DNA from 4 places in the Undibacterium sp. Rencai35W genome. Region 4 is predicted to be linked to each of the others. Evidence: predicted binding sites of a transcription regulator. Region 4 holds the regulator's gene; each other region holds the start of a gene.
What was found. The regulator sigma-54, encoded in region 4, starts transcription at its own class of promoters, with help from an activator protein. The targets are predictions, from matches to a motif close to TGGCANGNAANCTGCTTT.

Region 1: ACO0K3_RS19120 (THxN family PEP-CTERM protein) is a predicted target of sigma-54. The motif match lies at 1,583-1,600, and genes of this name have one in related genera.
Region 2: ACO0K3_RS10580 (PEP-CTERM sorting domain-containing protein) is a predicted target of sigma-54. The motif match lies at 2,422-2,439, and genes of this name have one in related genera.
Region 3: glnA (type I glutamate--ammonia ligase) is a predicted target of sigma-54. The motif match lies at 1,397-1,414, and genes of this name have one in related genera.

Annotation. Positions count from the first base shown of each region.
Region 1 covers NZ_JBMPPC010000012.1:64,874-69,209, reverse strand. Annotated here, with positions in the region: gene ACO0K3_RS19130 (acetate/propionate family kinase) at 1-238, shown strand, start outside; gene ACO0K3_RS19125 (acyltransferase family protein) at 274-1,296, opposite strand; gene ACO0K3_RS19120 (THxN family PEP-CTERM protein) at 1,767-2,564, shown strand; gene rng (ribonuclease G) at 2,731-4,191, opposite strand; gene ACO0K3_RS19110 (Maf family protein) at 4,210-4,336, opposite strand, start outside.
Region 2 covers NZ_JBMPPC010000004.1:230,551-234,886, forward strand. Annotated here, with positions in the region: gene ACO0K3_RS10575 (TIGR03013 family XrtA/PEP-CTERM system glycosyltransferase) at 1-1,308, opposite strand, end outside; gene ACO0K3_RS10580 (PEP-CTERM sorting domain-containing protein) at 1,518-2,372, opposite strand; gene ACO0K3_RS10585 (hypothetical protein) at 2,549-3,976, opposite strand; gene ACO0K3_RS10590 (PEP-CTERM/exosortase system-associated acyltransferase) at 4,029-4,336, opposite strand, start outside.
Region 3 covers NZ_JBMPPC010000002.1:216,459-220,794, forward strand. Annotated here, with positions in the region: gene glnA (type I glutamate--ammonia ligase) at 1-1,211, opposite strand, end outside; gene ACO0K3_RS05030 (rhodanese-like domain-containing protein) at 1,743-2,204, shown strand; gene ACO0K3_RS05035 (Lrp/AsnC family transcriptional regulator) at 2,319-2,798, opposite strand; gene kynB (arylformamidase) at 2,935-3,588, shown strand; gene kynU (kynureninase) at 3,596-4,336, shown strand, end outside.
Region 4 covers NZ_JBMPPC010000002.1:627,292-631,627, reverse strand. Annotated here, with positions in the region: gene lptB (LPS export ABC transporter ATP-binding protein) at 1-211, shown strand, start outside; gene ACO0K3_RS06765 (RNA polymerase factor sigma-54) at 229-1,719, shown strand; gene hpf (ribosome hibernation-promoting factor, HPF/YfiA family) at 1,853-2,197, shown strand; gene ACO0K3_RS06755 (MBL fold metallo-hydrolase) at 2,508-3,305, opposite strand; gene ggt (gamma-glutamyltransferase) at 3,466-4,336, opposite strand, start outside.

The DNA.
Region 1 (4,336 bases), on a different contig from region 4:
CATCGATTTGCTGGTTTTTACTGGCGGCATTGGCGAGCATGATGCTGTATTACGTCAACAGGTTTGCGAGCAACTTAGCTACCTTAACCTACATATCGATAATGCAAAAAATGTTGCTGCACAAGGAGATGCGATCGCTGCAGTTCATACCGCAAGCAGCCCGGTTGAGATCTGGGTTGTCCCCACTGATGAAGGACGCATTGCAGCGATGGATGCGGCGAAAATTTTGCAGGGATAACTGTCCGTAGTTAGTCTTGAGAGGCTCGGAAAGACTCAGGCAGATGTGTTTTTTAAACGCCATGCTGGTGGTGTGAATAAATATCGCAGTGCGCTCAGCGATTTTGTTTGACTACCGCAATATACAAGCACCGGCAACACGATCCCCGTACTGACGCCAGCTAGTAGATGTGTCGTCACATCGTCAATATGTAAAAATTTACTCAATATAATTCTGACGCCACTCGCTGCGAGTATATGCATCAGATAAATCGGCATGGAATATTGCCCTATTGTCGCCAACCATACAGCGGTTCCTGTTTGGCTGAGCCAGACCGACAGACTACTGACTAAAACGATACCAGCGCATGACAGGACGATGAGCAACACACTTGTATCGGTGTAGATCAGGCGCAAGCGATGATGAAAGATGTACTGCAGTGTTCCGAATAAAATCAGACTGCCGAATACCCAACTGCCAGCTCGATTTTCTATCCATCGCAAGACCGCAGTGACATTCATACCTAAGACGAAAAAAATAAAATAATTCGCCAGATAGTCAAAAGGAAAAGGGAGTGCGACATACAAGTGCAGTACCCAGAACGCTAGTGCCGACACCAGGATGACACCTTGTTGCCTGACCTGCTGCTGACGATGTACCAGTACAGCAAGGCCAAAGATCAGGAAGAGAACATATAAAAACCAGAAATGCGCGCGAGGCATCCATAGTAAGGATAAGACATCGCCCACGCTAGTTTGTGAGTTCGTATAGCGAGATAAAAATACCTCAATGAATCCCTGCAACAGAGACCAGATCAGGTAAGGATAAATAATCGTACTAAGTTTGCCGCGCATGAGCTGCATACCACCGTATTTGTTTAATGACGGCAAGAAAAACAAACCAGACAAGAAAAAAAACAATGGCATATGAAAGCTGTAGATCACACTATCGATCAGCATGTAGCTCTCTTTGTCTAATGGCAAACCGGCGTTCCACGCGCCACGTGCGACGTGTGCATAAACGACCAGCAAGATACCGATTGCCTTGGCGTAGTCAGCCCAGTTATTTCTATTGGTCATAAGCAAAAATTTGTTATTGAGTGGCAGGATTTATGCACAATTAGACTGGTAAATACGTTCATTCCACGACACAGGGTGACAAGTCCTACCTTATCGCACGTCGGCAGATGCATTCGCACTCCTAATTCGTTGTGAGCAGACCTTGGTGTTTCTACGCTGCTATATTTGTTTGATGAAATTATCCGGCCATCAAACTGTCGCACTATTTTACAGACCATTTGCGTCTGCTTTACTCTTCGTAGTATTTCTCCTCTGTATTCAAGCATAAAAGGCGATCCGGAAAAGTTGGAACGATATATGCATGATTGACTGAGGTGAACGATCGGGCCAGTTTATCCGTTGTTCTTGAGAAGACTCTAAGCATCGACAAGTGTTGCCACTGCAAATTGTTGTTGTTCCAGACGGTCTGAATTTTGACATTGTTTGATGTGGTTTTAACGGTATGTAAAGTATGTTAAAGGAGATCAGAGATGAAAAAAATGATGATGACATTGAGCTTGCTGACTAGCTTGTTGTTGGCTGGCGTGGCTCAGGCTACTTTAGTAACGCAATGGAAATTTGATCAAAGTTCCACTTGGAATTCGGCAACTTTTTCGGCAGGTGGCGGCTCAACCTTACAAAATGCTAGTGTCATCAGTTGGGGCGGCACTCTGGATTTTCACAACAACACCGGTAACGGTACAAGCTCGCGCAGTGGCCTGGAAATTACAAACGGCAATATTCTCGGCGGCACTGTCGTAACAAACGGCCCGGCGGCTGTGACGAACACGATTACTCATTACAACAATACACTCAGCGGTGCTTATGCGACTTTAACCAACGCTGTTCTCGACACGCTGTTGACGCTGACTCCCGATTTGCCAATCTCTGGAGCTGCTTTGCCACCTGATCTAATTTCCTTTGCGATTCACTTTAAGGAGACGCCTAATCAGGCAAATTGCGGCTTTATCACGACATCGCTATGTGATGATATTTTTGTGATTGACAGCGGTGCTTTGAACAACAGTTTTGTATATGACGGCTTTACTTATTATGTCAGCGCATTTGAAACCACGAACAAATTACAACCACTTCCGGCTGCGACTTGTGCGGTGGCTGGCGCTGCTGCAGGATGTCTGGGATTTCAAACGGAGGAGGGCAAATTTACCCCGGCAACGTTTGCATTTGTGATTACTTCGACGCCGGTACAAATTCCTGAACCAGATTTGCTCGCCTTAATCGGCATCGGACTGTTAGGTTTGTTCCTGAGTCGCAAGCAGTCGAGCTAGTCGTTTGTGTTTGACAGGTTTGAGAAATACTGAAGAATTTCAGTTAGATTTTCACTAAGCTGCACAGAGTTTTAATTGAGTTTCAAACAGAATCGCGCAGTATTGATGCGGGTTGTAGAGGTTTTTTCTTCTGTAGCCCGCATCAATACTGCGTTTTTTATCCTGACTACATCAGAATGATGTCGTACTGCTCCTGATGAAACACATTCTCGACTTGCAGTGAAATCGGCTTACCAATGAAATCACCAAGCATGGCTAAATGCTGTGACTCTTCTTCAAGAAACATATCTACGACGACTTGCGACGCCATGATGCGGAATTCTCTTGGATTGAATTGCTTGGCTTCGCGCAAGAGTTCGCGCAAAATTTCGTAGCAGATGGTGCGTGCAGTTTTGACCTGACCCTTGCCGCTGCATGCCGGGCAGGGTTCACACAGGATGTGTGCTAGCGATTCCCTGGTGCGTTTGCGGGTGACTTCGACCAGGCCTAATGCAGAGAAATTAGAGATGGAGAGTTTAGTCCGGTCGCGCGACAATGCTTTATTTAACTCTGCGAGTACCGCGGCTTTATGCTCTTCGTTCTCCATATCGATAATATCGAGAATGATGATGCCGCCGAGATTGCGAAGTCGTAGTTGGCGGGCGATGGCGTGGGCTGCTTCGAGATTGGTTTTGAAGATGGTGTCATCGAAGTTTCGGCCGGCGACGAAGCTACCTGTGTTGACGTCAATGGTCGTCATGGCTTCGGTCTGATCAACGATCAGGTAGCCGCCGGATTTCAGATCGACGCGACGCCCCAGAGCGCGCTCAATTTCTTCTTCGACACCGTATAAATCGAAGAGTGGCCGTTCGCCTGTGTAATGCTGGAGTTTCGGTAATACCGATGGTGTGTACGTGGTACCGAACTCAACTAGCATCTGATAGTTTTCACGCGAATCGACCTGAATACTTGCAGTCTCTTCGTTCACAAAATCACGCAGTACTCTTTGTGCCAGATTCAGATCCTGGTAGAGCAGGGTTGTGGGCGGCTGAGTTTTTGCCATCTGGGTGATATTCGCCCATGTCCGCCTCAGATATTCGACATCGGATTTCAGATCTTCGTCAGAGGCATCTTCAGCCATGGTTCTGACGATGAACCCTCCTTTTTCATCAGGCTGCTGCAAACTGAGCACTTTGGCGCGTAGTGCTTCACGCTCGGCTTCGTTTTCGATACGCTGTGAAATGCCGATATGAGAATCTTGCGGCAGATAGACCAGCATGCGGCCCGCAATAGAAATCTGGGTAGAGAGCCGTGCGCCTTTGGTGCCGATCGGATCTTTGATAACCTGAACGGTAATCGACTGACCATCGAATAACAGTTTTTCAATCGGTGTCAGTACATTGCCGCCTTCTTGCGAACGTGCGTCCCAGATATCGGCGACATGTAAAAACGCAGCACGCTCTAAACCGATGTCAATAAATGCGGATTGCATGCCGGGCAGTACGCGTACCACTTTACCCAGATACACATTGCCAACCAGGCCGCGCGACAATGTGCGTTCGATATGAAGTTCTTGTACTGCACCTTGAAAAATCAAGGCAACCCGGGTTTCTTGCGGGGTGATGTTGATGAGGAGATTTTCGCTCATAGATCAATAAGATGCCAATTAGGGGATATGAATACCTGCTTGTCGTAACAGCTGGGTCGTCTCAAATAAGGGTAAGCCCATGATGCCAGAATAACTGCCGCTGATGTGGGAAATAAAGCGCGCAGCAGATCCCTGGATACCATAG
Region 2 (4,336 bases), on a different contig from region 4:
CAAGTCGTATTGCAGTTTCTGTACGGAGTCTTCAACTGAAGCACCATAGGCATAGCGTACTTGCGCCATACCGGTGATGCCAGGCTTGATACTGTGGCGCATATTGTAAAAAGGAACGTCTTTACACAATTGGTCGACAAAGAATGGCCTCTCCGGACGCGGACCTACAAAACTCATTTCTCCGCGTAATACATTCAGGATTTGAGGTAACTCATCAATACGTAATTTACGGATGACTTTACCAACACTGGTTGTACGCGGATCATTATTAGTCGCCCATTGCGGGCTGCCAGATTTTTCTGCATTGATTCCCATACTCCGGAATTTCAGGACCATGTAGGTTTTTCCGTTTTTACCCACTCGTTCTTGTTTATAAAAAATCGGTCCGCGATCTTCTATGTAAATCAATAAGGCAGTCACCAGCATGATCGGCGAAGACAGTAAAAATATGATTGCGCTCACGGTCAAATCAAATATCTGCTTGCCAAATCGTCTTAAAAAACTTTGATTAAACCCGTCACCAAAAACCAACCAACCCGGCTGCAAAGACTCAACACGAATCTGACATGCTTCACGCTCAAAAAATGCCGCGGCGTCAATGACCTTAACACCATTTAATTTACAGTCCAGCAAATCGTCAATGGGGAACTGCGCACCACGACGGTTTTGTACGGCAACCACGATTTCATCAGCATGGTACTTCTCTGCAACTGAACTCAGACTCGCTTCGGAAGACAAGAGATTCGTCACTGGAACCTGGCATATCTCATCGGTGACGGGTACAAATCCCAAAATCTCGTATTCATGGTGAGCAGTGTTGGTCAGCGCCAGTTCATAACATTCTTTTGCCAAGGAACCCGAGCCCAGAAAAATGATCCTTGATCGCAGCAACCCTGATTCTGAGGTTTTAAAAATCAAGACTCTTGCGGTCAAAATGCCAATAGCAGCAATCACCAGCACAATGCCCAGTACACCACGCCCAATGAATAATGTGGGAAGCACATAAAATGTCAACGTAACCAAAATGAGCGCTAACGCTAAAGAAGGCATCAATCTTAAAAAGGTATTTCTAATGCCTTCACGAAAATTGATCTGGTACATCCCCAAAGCACTCATGCTGAACACAACAATCGATGCAAAAACCAAAGCCGTACTAAAGAAATTATCTGATTTTTCAGAAAAAGGAAAAGCACTATCTAATGTGCGGATGATGGCTCCCAAATAAACCGAAGCAAGTGCAATACTAAATTCAATCAATAGAAGAATTGATGTAATACGCGATACATGGTGATTAGCAATTCTAAACATCGACACTCCACAACCCGACAAATAAATTATATTGTAAAAATAACATTCTTTATGTGACAGATTACTATATTTTTGATAATTTTCACAGCGCTTAATGTGACTTGTTTTAAATATCGAAAAATAGATATCTCACAACAACTCTTTAGGCAGATACAAACAAAAAAGCTGCCTGGTTTACACCAGGCAGCTTTTACCAAGGTCGACTTGGATTATTTTCTTCTACGACGAATACTTGCCAGACCAGCCAAGCCCAAGCCCAGCAAGCCCAGTGATGCAGGTTCTGGGATTGCATTACCGCTTACCTGACCAGCTGATTTTACTGTCCAGCCAATGTTAGAAGCTTTGTTACCCAAGTTATCGAACGTAACATTTAACAAAAAGTCATGCGCGTTACCATTCGGATCAATCGCTGTGTTTGTGTCAAACTGCGCTGCCCATGCACCGCCAGTTACATCCAGGAAACCCTGACCAGCACCGGACAAGCCAGTGTTGGCATAAGAAGTAATGTAGCTAGCAGCAGGATCATCACCAATTACGCCGGCACCAAAGTTTGCGGACAGTACATTAGTACCTCCTGTAATGCCCGTATATGCATATTGACTTGTGCGTCCAGCAGTTGCTGTCGCTGGATTCCAGTCAACATTATTCAGATACAAATCCATCCATCCGCCAGTTGCCAGTGCAGTCGTTGTTTTGACCAGACCTGTGCTAACTTCGACATAGTAATCTTTCAGACCGCCGAACAAACCAGTTAAATACTGACCAGTTCCTTTAGTCCAAACGATGGAGCCATCAGAAATTTTAGAAATTGACGCTACGGAAAAAATACCCCAAGTATCATCACCGTAAGAATTTGGCCATGGATTGGAGGCAATACCGTCACAGCCACTTGTTGTTGAGCACTTAACACCTGGAGTAGCGCCGTACCCGATTGTGCCCGCATCGTAATTATCGATCGTGAATTTCAGATCGCCTGCTACCAGACTAATCGCACTTGCTGATCCGACCATACCTGCAGCCAAAACCAAACCTGCAACCAGTTTTGAAATTTGTTTCATATTCATTTGAGCTTCCCCTTAATTTAGGTCAAATCACTATCTCGACGCGTATCTATAAGCACAAGGTATGCCAGAAATCACAAACAATCATAAGTGACTGATTTTATTAGTTAAAATACTTTTTTAAATTAACTAAAAGGCAATCAAAATACATTGCTGTAAAAATAACCGACATAAAATATTTACCCCAGCCAATAAACAAATTTACGCTCATAATCCAAGGATTTTCCGTATGGAAAATCGTGATAGGAATAGCAAATAGTTTCTACGCGCCCATACGTCAAACTGGCGGCAGCTTGTAGCGAGGATGCAATTGATTGCGGGGAAATTTCATTTCCGTGTTGCAACTGGATTTCCCAGCGAAGACCATTCACGGCAGAGGTCAAACGAAAAGCTCCGCTGACTTGAGCCGCAATTGCCGGATCTGCGTAAAGCAGGTGCTTAAAATGATCCAGATGCATACCATCTGGCAGATAGTCCTTAGCTCGCCCATGTAAGGCAATCACAGGTAAAGAGGGGGGAGAAAAATCTTTATTGGTTTTTTTGCATATCGCATTTAATTCAGCATTGCTGAGCAACTTTGCTTTATCCCCGGTTTTATAACGCATCAACGGGATAGGTATATCCGGATCAAGCATGGAAACTAACAAGTCTCCGTTACCGTGCTTGTCCGTATTCACCACTTCGACGAAAGTCCGCATGGGGTTAAAGACCATGAAGGACGGCACTGGTGCGTCAATTGCGCTACTGCCAAATAAATCGATCAGCAAGTCCGGCTGACTCATACATGTTCTGCGTATGGCAATGGTTTCTCTTGTTTCATTAAACAGGTTCAGTCCTAATTCGCCTACGCCCATAGAGCTGCCAATCAGGCCACTGGTTGGATCATCAGGATTGCCGTTCAAAACCAGTGCAAGATAATCTCGGAATGACTCGCTAAACGTTTCTTCACCGACAATGACATTAACTCGGTAACGACGCCAGTCAAGCCTCTTAGTTTGAGAAAAATCACATAATTTTTTAAGAAAAATAGGATCGCCACAAAGAATAATTTGCTCAAAAGCAGCACCCGCTTGCTCGACAATTGCGCAAGCCATATCCTCTCTGACGCTGACGTTAGCCACACATACGGTATCCGATTGAAACGTCACCCCCATCGGTAAGCAATTGATCAGCAAAGTTTTATAGCGGTCAATATCAAAGGCTAACTCAAGCCCCATATCAATCAGAGTCGCGGTTGATTTCAATTGCTTTCTGGTACTGAGTCCGATCGCAAAACCATTACTCCCATGACCTGAGCTGGTGAGTATGGAGGCGAGCTGCGATGTATCCGTATCGCGGGCAATTAATTGATCGATAGGGAAACGGCGGAATGTATTAGATTTTTCCAGGACAGGACAACGTCGCACAAAATCATCAACAGTATTAATGTTGCTTACTGAAGCATCATATTCACGCAGCAAAATTTGATAGGCAGGTGAGCATCTGGCGGCTCTGCGAAATGCACGAATCAGCTTCTTTTTACCCAGTTGAATAAGCTGATCAGACGTGGTTCTCGCTAACTGATAGCGAATTATCCGCCTGCTTAATCTGGCAAAAATTGGATTCATTTTTTTGTTTTCCAGAAATTGAATTTGTTTTGGAGTCCCTGCATTTCTATGCTTATTTTTTCTTTGTTATCTGCTGCCAGAATGTACTGATCATGGTTCTGATAATTACGTTGTACGGTATCTGTTCGTCATTAAACCAGGCGGCCAGAAATTTGTTTTCTTTATGTAGCCGTTTATTAAGTTCGTCCAGATCCACGACAAAAGGCGTAACCGGACCGTAGTAGTCAGTTTGCGGGCCTATCGGCACAAAACGAAATCCCATTTTATCCAGCGATTTTGCCAGCGAGCGCTCCATCGCCGCATACCAATAGCGAATGCCATTTTTTCGGCTGTAGCGATACATCTCCCGATATAAACCTA
Region 3 (4,336 bases), 410 kb from region 4:
GGCGGCAAATGGTAAAGATCTTTGGATGCGGCTTCGCCCGGATGAATCTTGTTCTGAACGCCGTCCAGACCAGCCATCATCAATGCGGAGAAGCACAGGTATGGGTTCGCCAGAGGATCTGGGAAGCGTGCTTCAACACGACGGCCTTTTGGATTCGCAACGTAAGGAATACGGATCGATGCAGAGCGGTTCTTAGCAGAGTAAGCCAGTTTTACCGGTGCTTCGTAACCTGGTACCAAACGCTTATAGGAGTTAGTGCCTGGGTTCGTGATCGCATTCAGAGCGCGGGCATGCTTGATGATACCGCCGATGTAGTACAGAGCGAAATCAGACAAACCAGCATAGCCGTCGCCTGCGAACAGGTTTTTGCCATCTTTCCAGATTGACTGATGCACGTGCATACCAGAACCGTTGTCGCCAACGATAGGTTTAGGCATGAAAGTCGCTGTTTTGCCGTAGGTATGCGCCACGTTCCAGACAACGTATTTCAGGTTTTGTGTCCAGTCGGCGCGCTCTACCAGAGTAGAGAACTTGGTACCGATTTCGTTTTGACCTGCACCAGCTACTTCATGGTGATGCACTTCAACCGGAATACCAAGGGACTCCAAGATCAGGCACATTTCAGAACGCATGTCCTGAAAGCTGTCGACCGGAGGAACCGGGAAATAGCCGCCTTTAACGGTTGGACGATGGCCAGTATTGCCGCCTTCGAGTTTTTCGCCTGTTGTCCATGACGCTTCTTCAGAGTCGATCTTTACGAAGCAGCCAGACATATCGATTTTCCAGCGTACGCTGTCGAAAATGAAGAATTCTGGTTCTGGGCCGAAGTAAGCGGTATCACCAATGCCGGAGGATTTCAGATACGCTTCTGCGCGCTTGGCGATGGAACGTGGATCACGGTCATACCCTTTGCCGTCAGCTGGTTCGATCACGTCGCACTGCATGAACAGTGTAGTTTCTTCCATGAACGGATCGATATTGGCGGTATTTGGATCTGGGATCAGCAACATGTCAGATGCTTCAATGCCCTTCCAGCCAGCGATAGACGAGCCGTCAAATGCGTGGCCAGATTCGAATTTATCCATACCGAACTGGGAAACTGGAACAGTCACGTGCTGTTCTTTGCCTCGGGTATCAGCAAAGCGGAAATCAACGAATTTAACTTCGTTGTCTTTCGCCATTTTCAAGACTTCTGCGGCTGTCATTGCCATGTGAAACTCCTCAAATAGAGCTAAAAATAAATTCGTAAGATGCTGAGCGGTCTGCTAACCAACTTAGCTCTGAACCTGTGATTCCAAGCTGATTTTCCTGCCCTGACTGTCTTTATCGGACGTTCAGGATAAAAAAATCGCATAACTATAGTACACCAAGCCATTAGCAAAACTCACCGGGGATAATAGCAGAATCCATGCCATCCTCTGCACAATCGCAAAGTTCGGAATAAAAGCGCTAAACCTCTGTTTTCTAGACACTTTTCAATTTCAAGAGACAGTGCGTCAAAAAATCGCAAACCTAGAAAACGCACCATTTTTACGCAAATTTAACTTATTGCACCAAATTAACTCAATTCATGGAAAATAATGTGCCATTGATCTTTTTTGGTGCATTTGGTTTTAATGTGGAACAATCAATCCCATAGGCGGAGAGAGAATAAAATACCCTTTTGCGCCAGATTCCGCAGCTGAATATTGTGGGTATCATGCATAATCAGTCGGCTCACATTCACCAATCCACATTTTATTATGACAACTCAACTCATCGCTATTGCCCGTCAACGCGCTCAGGAACAAGGTTTGCCCTATGCGGGTGCTGTGACGCCGCAAGAAGCGTTTTCCTTATTGCAAACAGGCACTGGTGTGGTACTGATAGATGTCCGCACCAATGCGGAACGCGATTGGGTGGGGCGAGTGGTATTACCAGAAGTGCAGCACAAAGCGGTGCAATGGAGCACTTATCCGGGCGGCATACCCAACCCGGACTTTATGTCTGAATTACACGCTGTAGTTCCTGATACGACAGCTACCTTATTGTTTCTATGCCGCTCTGGCGTCCGCTCCAGACATGCTGCCAAGCTCGCAACAGAGCATGGCTACACCGCCTGCTTTGACATTTTGGAAGGGTTTGAAGGGGATAAAGATGCTGATGGCCACCGCAAATCCATCGGCGGCTGGTGCCAAAAAAATCTTCCTTGGGCTGGAGCCTGATTCAGGTTTGGCTTGGCTTATGGTGTGGGTTGTGATTTGACGTGTAATCGGCGGTACAGCTCAATCGCGACAGCGGTATTACTTTGTGGATGCTGTCCCTCTCCCACCTTCAAATTACTTATCAGATTGCAGCAAACCTGTGGCGATCTCATTCGTATCTTTCAAGGTCTGCAATACGATATTGGAGCGAATATCCAGAACGCCGGTTGTTTTGTACAAACGCTCCAGCACAAAAGAGGAGTAATGCTTCAGATTGCGCGCCTTCACCCGCAATAAATAATTTGCATCGCCGGTAATAATGTAAGAGCCGACAACCTCAGGCCAGCTTTGGAGCGCGGCTGAAAAATTTTCATGCCATTGCTCGACATCGCGCCGCATGGTCACCTGCACAAAGGCATCGACTTCCAGACCCAGCGCTGTCGCATCGAGCACCGCGCTGTAGCGACTAATAATGCCGGCCTCTTCCAGCATCCTGACCCGCCTCAGGCAAGACGATGGTGACAAAAATACCTTATCCGCCAGATCCTGATTACTGATACGCCCTTCGCTCTGCAGGAAGTGCAAAATCTTAATATCGGTCGCGTCTAGCTGCATTTCACATATTCCATCAATAATTGCATATTTATTCGCAGTTTATTCTACAAAAATGTAATTATCTATTGCAATTTGCAAGAACTCATCATTACTTTCAGAATAAAATTATTCTTATCAACAGCATCGAGGAAATTTCATGTCCGCCACCGAAGCAAGGCCTGACTCACATATCTGGGACATCACACCGACCATGCGAAGCGGGATGCCGGTCTGGCCCGGCGACACGGCGTATGCGTCGGATACCACTTGGCAAATTGAAGATGGCTGCCCGGTCAAAGTCAGCAAAATCAGCATGTCCACCCATACCGGCGCGCATTGTGATGCGCCATCGCATTACGATGCGTCGGGTGTCGCGATCGATCAAGTCGATCTGACGACATATGTCGGCAACTGTCGCGTTATCCATTGCATAGGCCGTACCACAGTGGAGCCTGAACATATTGCTGCCCAGTTAAACGGAACGCCAGCACGCGTTCTGCTGCGCACTTATTTCAGAGCACCGCAAGATCAGTGGGACGATCATTTTCCGCATATTGCACCTGCGACCATTGCCTTGCTGGCGACACATGGTGTGCGGCTGATCGGTATCGATAGTCCCTCACTCGATCCGCAAACCTCTAAAACCATGGATTGCCATTGGGCTGTTCAACAGCATCAGATGGCAATACTCGAGGGTATCGTGCTGGATGACGTCAGCGCTGGCGATTACGAATTAGTTGCCCTGCCGCTGAAACTCGCCGGACTCGATGCCAGCCCGGTACGCGCCATTCTCCGTTCACTTCCACTTTGATTTTTCTATGACTACCATTGATCGCCACCACTGCCTGAATCTCGATGCGCAAGATGCACTGGCCGGACTAAGACAAGAATTCGATTTGCCTGACGGTGTGATTTATCTTGATGGCAATTCACTCGGTGCCATGCCAAAATCTTCAGCAAGCCGCGCCCAGCAAGTGATACGTCAGGAATGGGGGACGGATCTGATTAAAAGCTGGAATAGCGCGGGCTGGTTTGATCTGCCGTCACGGCTGGGGAATCTGCTCGCCCCCCTGATCGGTGCGCGCCAGAACGAAGTCGTCGTCACCGATTCGACATCGATTAACTTATTCAAGGCTATCGCGGCGGCTCTGCATATTCAGGCCAGTCATCCTGCCAGTGCAGAACGAAAAGTGATTGTCACGGAGCGCAGTAATTTCCCCACCGATATTTATATGGCAGAAGGACTGACGCGCTGGCTGGATCGCGGCTATCAGTTAAGGCTGGTCGATACTCCCGAAGAACTCCACAAGGCCATCGATAAACACACTGCACTGGTAATGCTGACCCATGTGAATTATCGTAGCGGCTATCTGCATGACATGACAGCGATCACCGCACATGCTCATGCGCAAGGCGCGCTGATGTTATGGGATCTTGCGCATTCCGCTGGCGCAGTGCCGGTGCAATTGAATGACGCTAAAGCCGATTTCGCTGTCGGCTGCACCTATAAATATCTGAACGGCGGACCAGGCTCACCGGCCTTTATCTGGGTACCAACA
Region 4 (4,336 bases):
GGTGATTGAGATTCAGCGCATCGTACGCTTCCTGAAGGAACGTGGTATTGGTGTGTTGATTACCGATCATAATGTGCGCGAAACTTTGGGTATTTGCGATCACGCTTACATCATCAATCAAGGTGCGGTGCTGGCGAGTGGCAAGCCGGAAGATATCATCACGAATGAATCCGTACGCAGGGTTTATCTGGGAGAGCATTTCCGCATGTAGCGGGAAGCGAGATGATGATGAAACAAAGCCTGCAACTACGTACCTCACAACACCTGGCGCTTACGCCGCAATTGCAGCAATCAATTCGTCTTTTGCAGTTATCCACGCTGGAATTACATCAGGAACTGGAAAATCTATTAACTGATAACCCCATGTTGGAGCGGGTTGATGACCCCATGGATAATGCAGTGCGATTGCTGGCCGATGGCGCGATTAGCACGACTAGCAATAATTCAGAGTCGGAATTTGCAGTACAGGAAGTCGGTGCCGAGACTGCCGCTCCAGTTGCTGACAGCGGTGATAACACGGAAGTTGCTTCATCTGCGGACAGCACCAGCGCCAACGAAGAAGAGTGGAGCTTTGATGATGTGCCGCTAGGCAGTAAGTCCTCAGAGGAAGAAGATGGACGTCCGCAATTAGAAGCTGCGCAAACCAGTTTGCGAGATCATTTGCTGGAACAGATGCGGCTGAATATTCGCGAACCGCGTGATCGTGCTTTAATTGAACTGATGATTGATGCGCTGGATCCCAGTGGTTATCTGATGGAGACCTTGGATGAAATTCATGCGAGTTTGCCGCTTGAGTTGTGTGTAGAACCAGAGGAATTATCTTTCGCATTAACGATGCTGCAAAGCTTTGATCCTGCCGGGGTTGGTGCGCGCACACCGTCGGAATGTCTGGCTCTGCAAATCAAACGCTTACCTAAGATTCCCTTCGTAACACGTCGCCTGGCGCTGAAGATTGTTGAAGAACATATCACGTTGTTTGCACAGCGAGATTTCAATAAACTGAAAAAAATTCTCAATTGTGATGATGAAGATTTGCGTGAGGCGCAGGTAGTGATTCGCCAGTGTAATCCTAAGCCAGGTGCGGATTTTGCAACGGCTTCATCAGACTATGTCGTCCCTGATGTGATTGTCAGAAAATCAGCGAACGGCTGGCAGGTTTTGCTGAATCAGGATGTCATGCCCAAGCTCCGCGTCAATAGTATGTATGCCAACATCATGAAACAAAATCGTGGTGACGGGACGATGGGATCGCAGTTGCAGGAAGCGCGCTGGCTGATCAAAAACATGCGGCAACGTTTCGATACTATCTTGCGCGTTGCACAAGCGATAGTCGAAAGACAACGTAATTTTTTCACTCATGGTGCGGTTGCGATGCGCCCTCTTGTTTTGCGCGAAATTGCTGATACACTAGGTTTACACGAGAGTACTATTTCTCGTGTAACGACTCAAAAATACATGCTTACCCCGCATGGTATGTTTGAGTTGAAATATTTCTTCGGTAGCCATGTCGCGACGGAAACGGGGGGGGAAGCATCTTCCACCGCGATACGTGCACTCATCAAGCAGTTGATAGGAGCAGAAGACCAGAAAAGCCCACTCTCTGATAGCAAAATTGCAGACATGCTGGGTGAACAAGGCATGGTCATTGCGCGACGCACTGTTGCCAAATACCGTGAAGCCCTAAAAATTCCTCCAGTAAGCCTGCGCAAATCCTTGTAATGAACACCTGTAATTTAGTCTTGTAACTAAGCCTTGAAATTACGTTTTGTATTGCTATATATAATTTAGCTCGATGCATCAGAGCAAATGCTGAAGAAATTTATAGCAAGTAACATCACCATAGGAGCGTAGTATGAATCTCACCATCAGTGGACATCACCTCGAAGTAACTCCTGCAATACGTGAACATGTACAAAACAAGCTTGAGCGCATCAGGCGACACTTCGATCAAGTCATTGATATCGCCGTCATCCTGACGGTAGACAAGCTCCGGGAAAAGGAAAAACGGCATAAAGCAGACATCAATCTGCACATCAGTGGTAAAGATATCCACGTAGAAAGCCTGGCACACGACCTCTACGCTGCGATCGACCTCCTCATCGATAAACTGGACAGACAAGTCATCAAACACAAAGACAAAATTCAAGATCATCAGCACGACGCCATTAAACATCTGCCAGACCCGGCGTCGGTGTAAGTCATCAAGTCCGGTGTTCGTAGCCGGTACAATAAAAAAGGACGCGTCAAGCGTCCTTTTTCGTTGGGTACACGTTAGGTGCACAAAACGAACGGTGGTTTATTACCATCGATATTGAACCCGCAGGCTGGATGCGGCTTCCAGAGGCTTTTTGTCCCAGAAGCCGCACGGGATATGCGGATTGAGTTTTGTAAGCGTCTAAAAACTCTTTAACCGATATGTCATGGAATCGCTTACTCCTGCCTTCTCTCAGCGTCTCTGTGGTGAGAGGTCTTGGTTTTTGCGTAAATCCTAATGATATATAGATTGTTTATACGGCTAATTTTTGCCCGTGAAATCGATAGTGTTCCTGGGTAAATAAATCGATCCCGCATTGCAGGTTCTCTATCCAGTCCAGAAAAGCATGAATCGCTTCTCGCCCGACGAAATAACGTCCGTGCTGCGGTACCATCATCGCAAGATCCATGCTTCTGACCATATTTGCCCACAAACGGCAGACTTTATTTGACACCATGTAACGTTGATGAAACCCTCGCATGGCTGGTAACTGGTCTAAAAACTCTTCCTTTGTCGTGATGGGCTGACTGACATCATGTGCGTCGACCATTGATGCTCCCATATCACCTGAGAACAAGATTTTGGAGCGGCTATCGTAGAACTGAAAATTACCTTCGGCATGCAAGAAATGTGCGGGAACAGCATGAATAGTCGTAACACCCATAGGAACAGGCATACCTTCGTCCGGGATGCCGACAATTCTGCCGTCTGAGCGGTTCAGATTGCAAAAATGCGGTACAAAACGCGACCATAGCTGCGATACATAGAGCTGGCATTCTGTACTGAATAACCACTTATCCAGAGCGCCGATGATGTCCGGATCCTGGTGTGATGCGAAAAGGTATTTGAGGTTTTTCTTGGGTAAATAGCGCTGCATCGCTAATACCAGGCTGTTATAGGTAATATTGCCAGACGGATCAAGTAGGGCACCTTGTCCGTCTGACACAATCAAAAATTGGTTCGCCTGTACCGCGTTATCGCCGGCATCCTTGACGAGATCATTGAACATCAGACAAATGTGATGAGCGTCTTTATATAATTCTATGGCCACTACGATCTCCAGAGGGAATAGATATTTTCCATCGAGCAATTGTAGTGGGCGAGGGCGCTCTGGAATTGCGTTAGATCAGTAAAGCGCTTGATTCATATCAAGCGCTTGCAAGTGGCGTTGCTTAATGATGGCTGGTGCCATTTGCGTGATTAATGAAGATTTAATAACCCAAGGTTTTGCCGTCTGGATTACGCGGATCGGAGTAGCCGTCGAAGCCATCGACACCGATTTGTATGATCTGCGTCCGCCCCATGGCCGGAGAGATTTTTAGATTCTGACCTTTGAGTTCTAAGATGCGTAAGGTGTCCACGCTAATGCCCCGCTCTGCGCGCATCTGATCGGGCATCCACTGATGATGGATCCGCGGCGTAATGGTGGCTTGTGCGACGTTCATGCCATGGTCAATGACATTCAAAATAGTTTGCAGGGTCGTCGTGATAATACGGCTGCCTCCCGGACTGCCGGTTGTCATGAATGGTTTTCCGTCTTTCAGGATAATCGTCGGAGACATTGAGCTGAGCGGACGTTTATAGGCAGCGACGGCATTCGCATCGCCGCCGATGAGACCGAATGCATTTGGTGTCCCAGCCTTCACTGAAAAATCATCCATTTCATTGTTTAAGGTGATGCCGGTACCTGCCGCGACGATACCGCTGCCAAAATTCAGGTTTAAGGTGTAAGTCGTGGCAACTACATTGCCGTGCTGATCGGCGGTCGCAAAATGCGTGGTCTGGTCACTCTCATATGGTGTGACATTGCCTGGCTTGATTTGCGCGGATGGCGTAGCGTGATCGGCGTTGATTTTTTTGACGAGCTCGTCGGCATACGCCGTTGAGGTCAGCGCTTTTACAGGTACTTTAAAAAAATCGGGATCGCCGAGATATTCGGATCGGTCGGCATAAGCCAGCTTCATGACTTCGGTCATCAGATGTAAATTCTGCGCGCTATTACTCGTTTGCTCCTTGATAGGGAAGTGCTCCAGCATATTGAGCATCTGTATGATGTGTATGCCGCCCGAGCTGGGTGGCGGC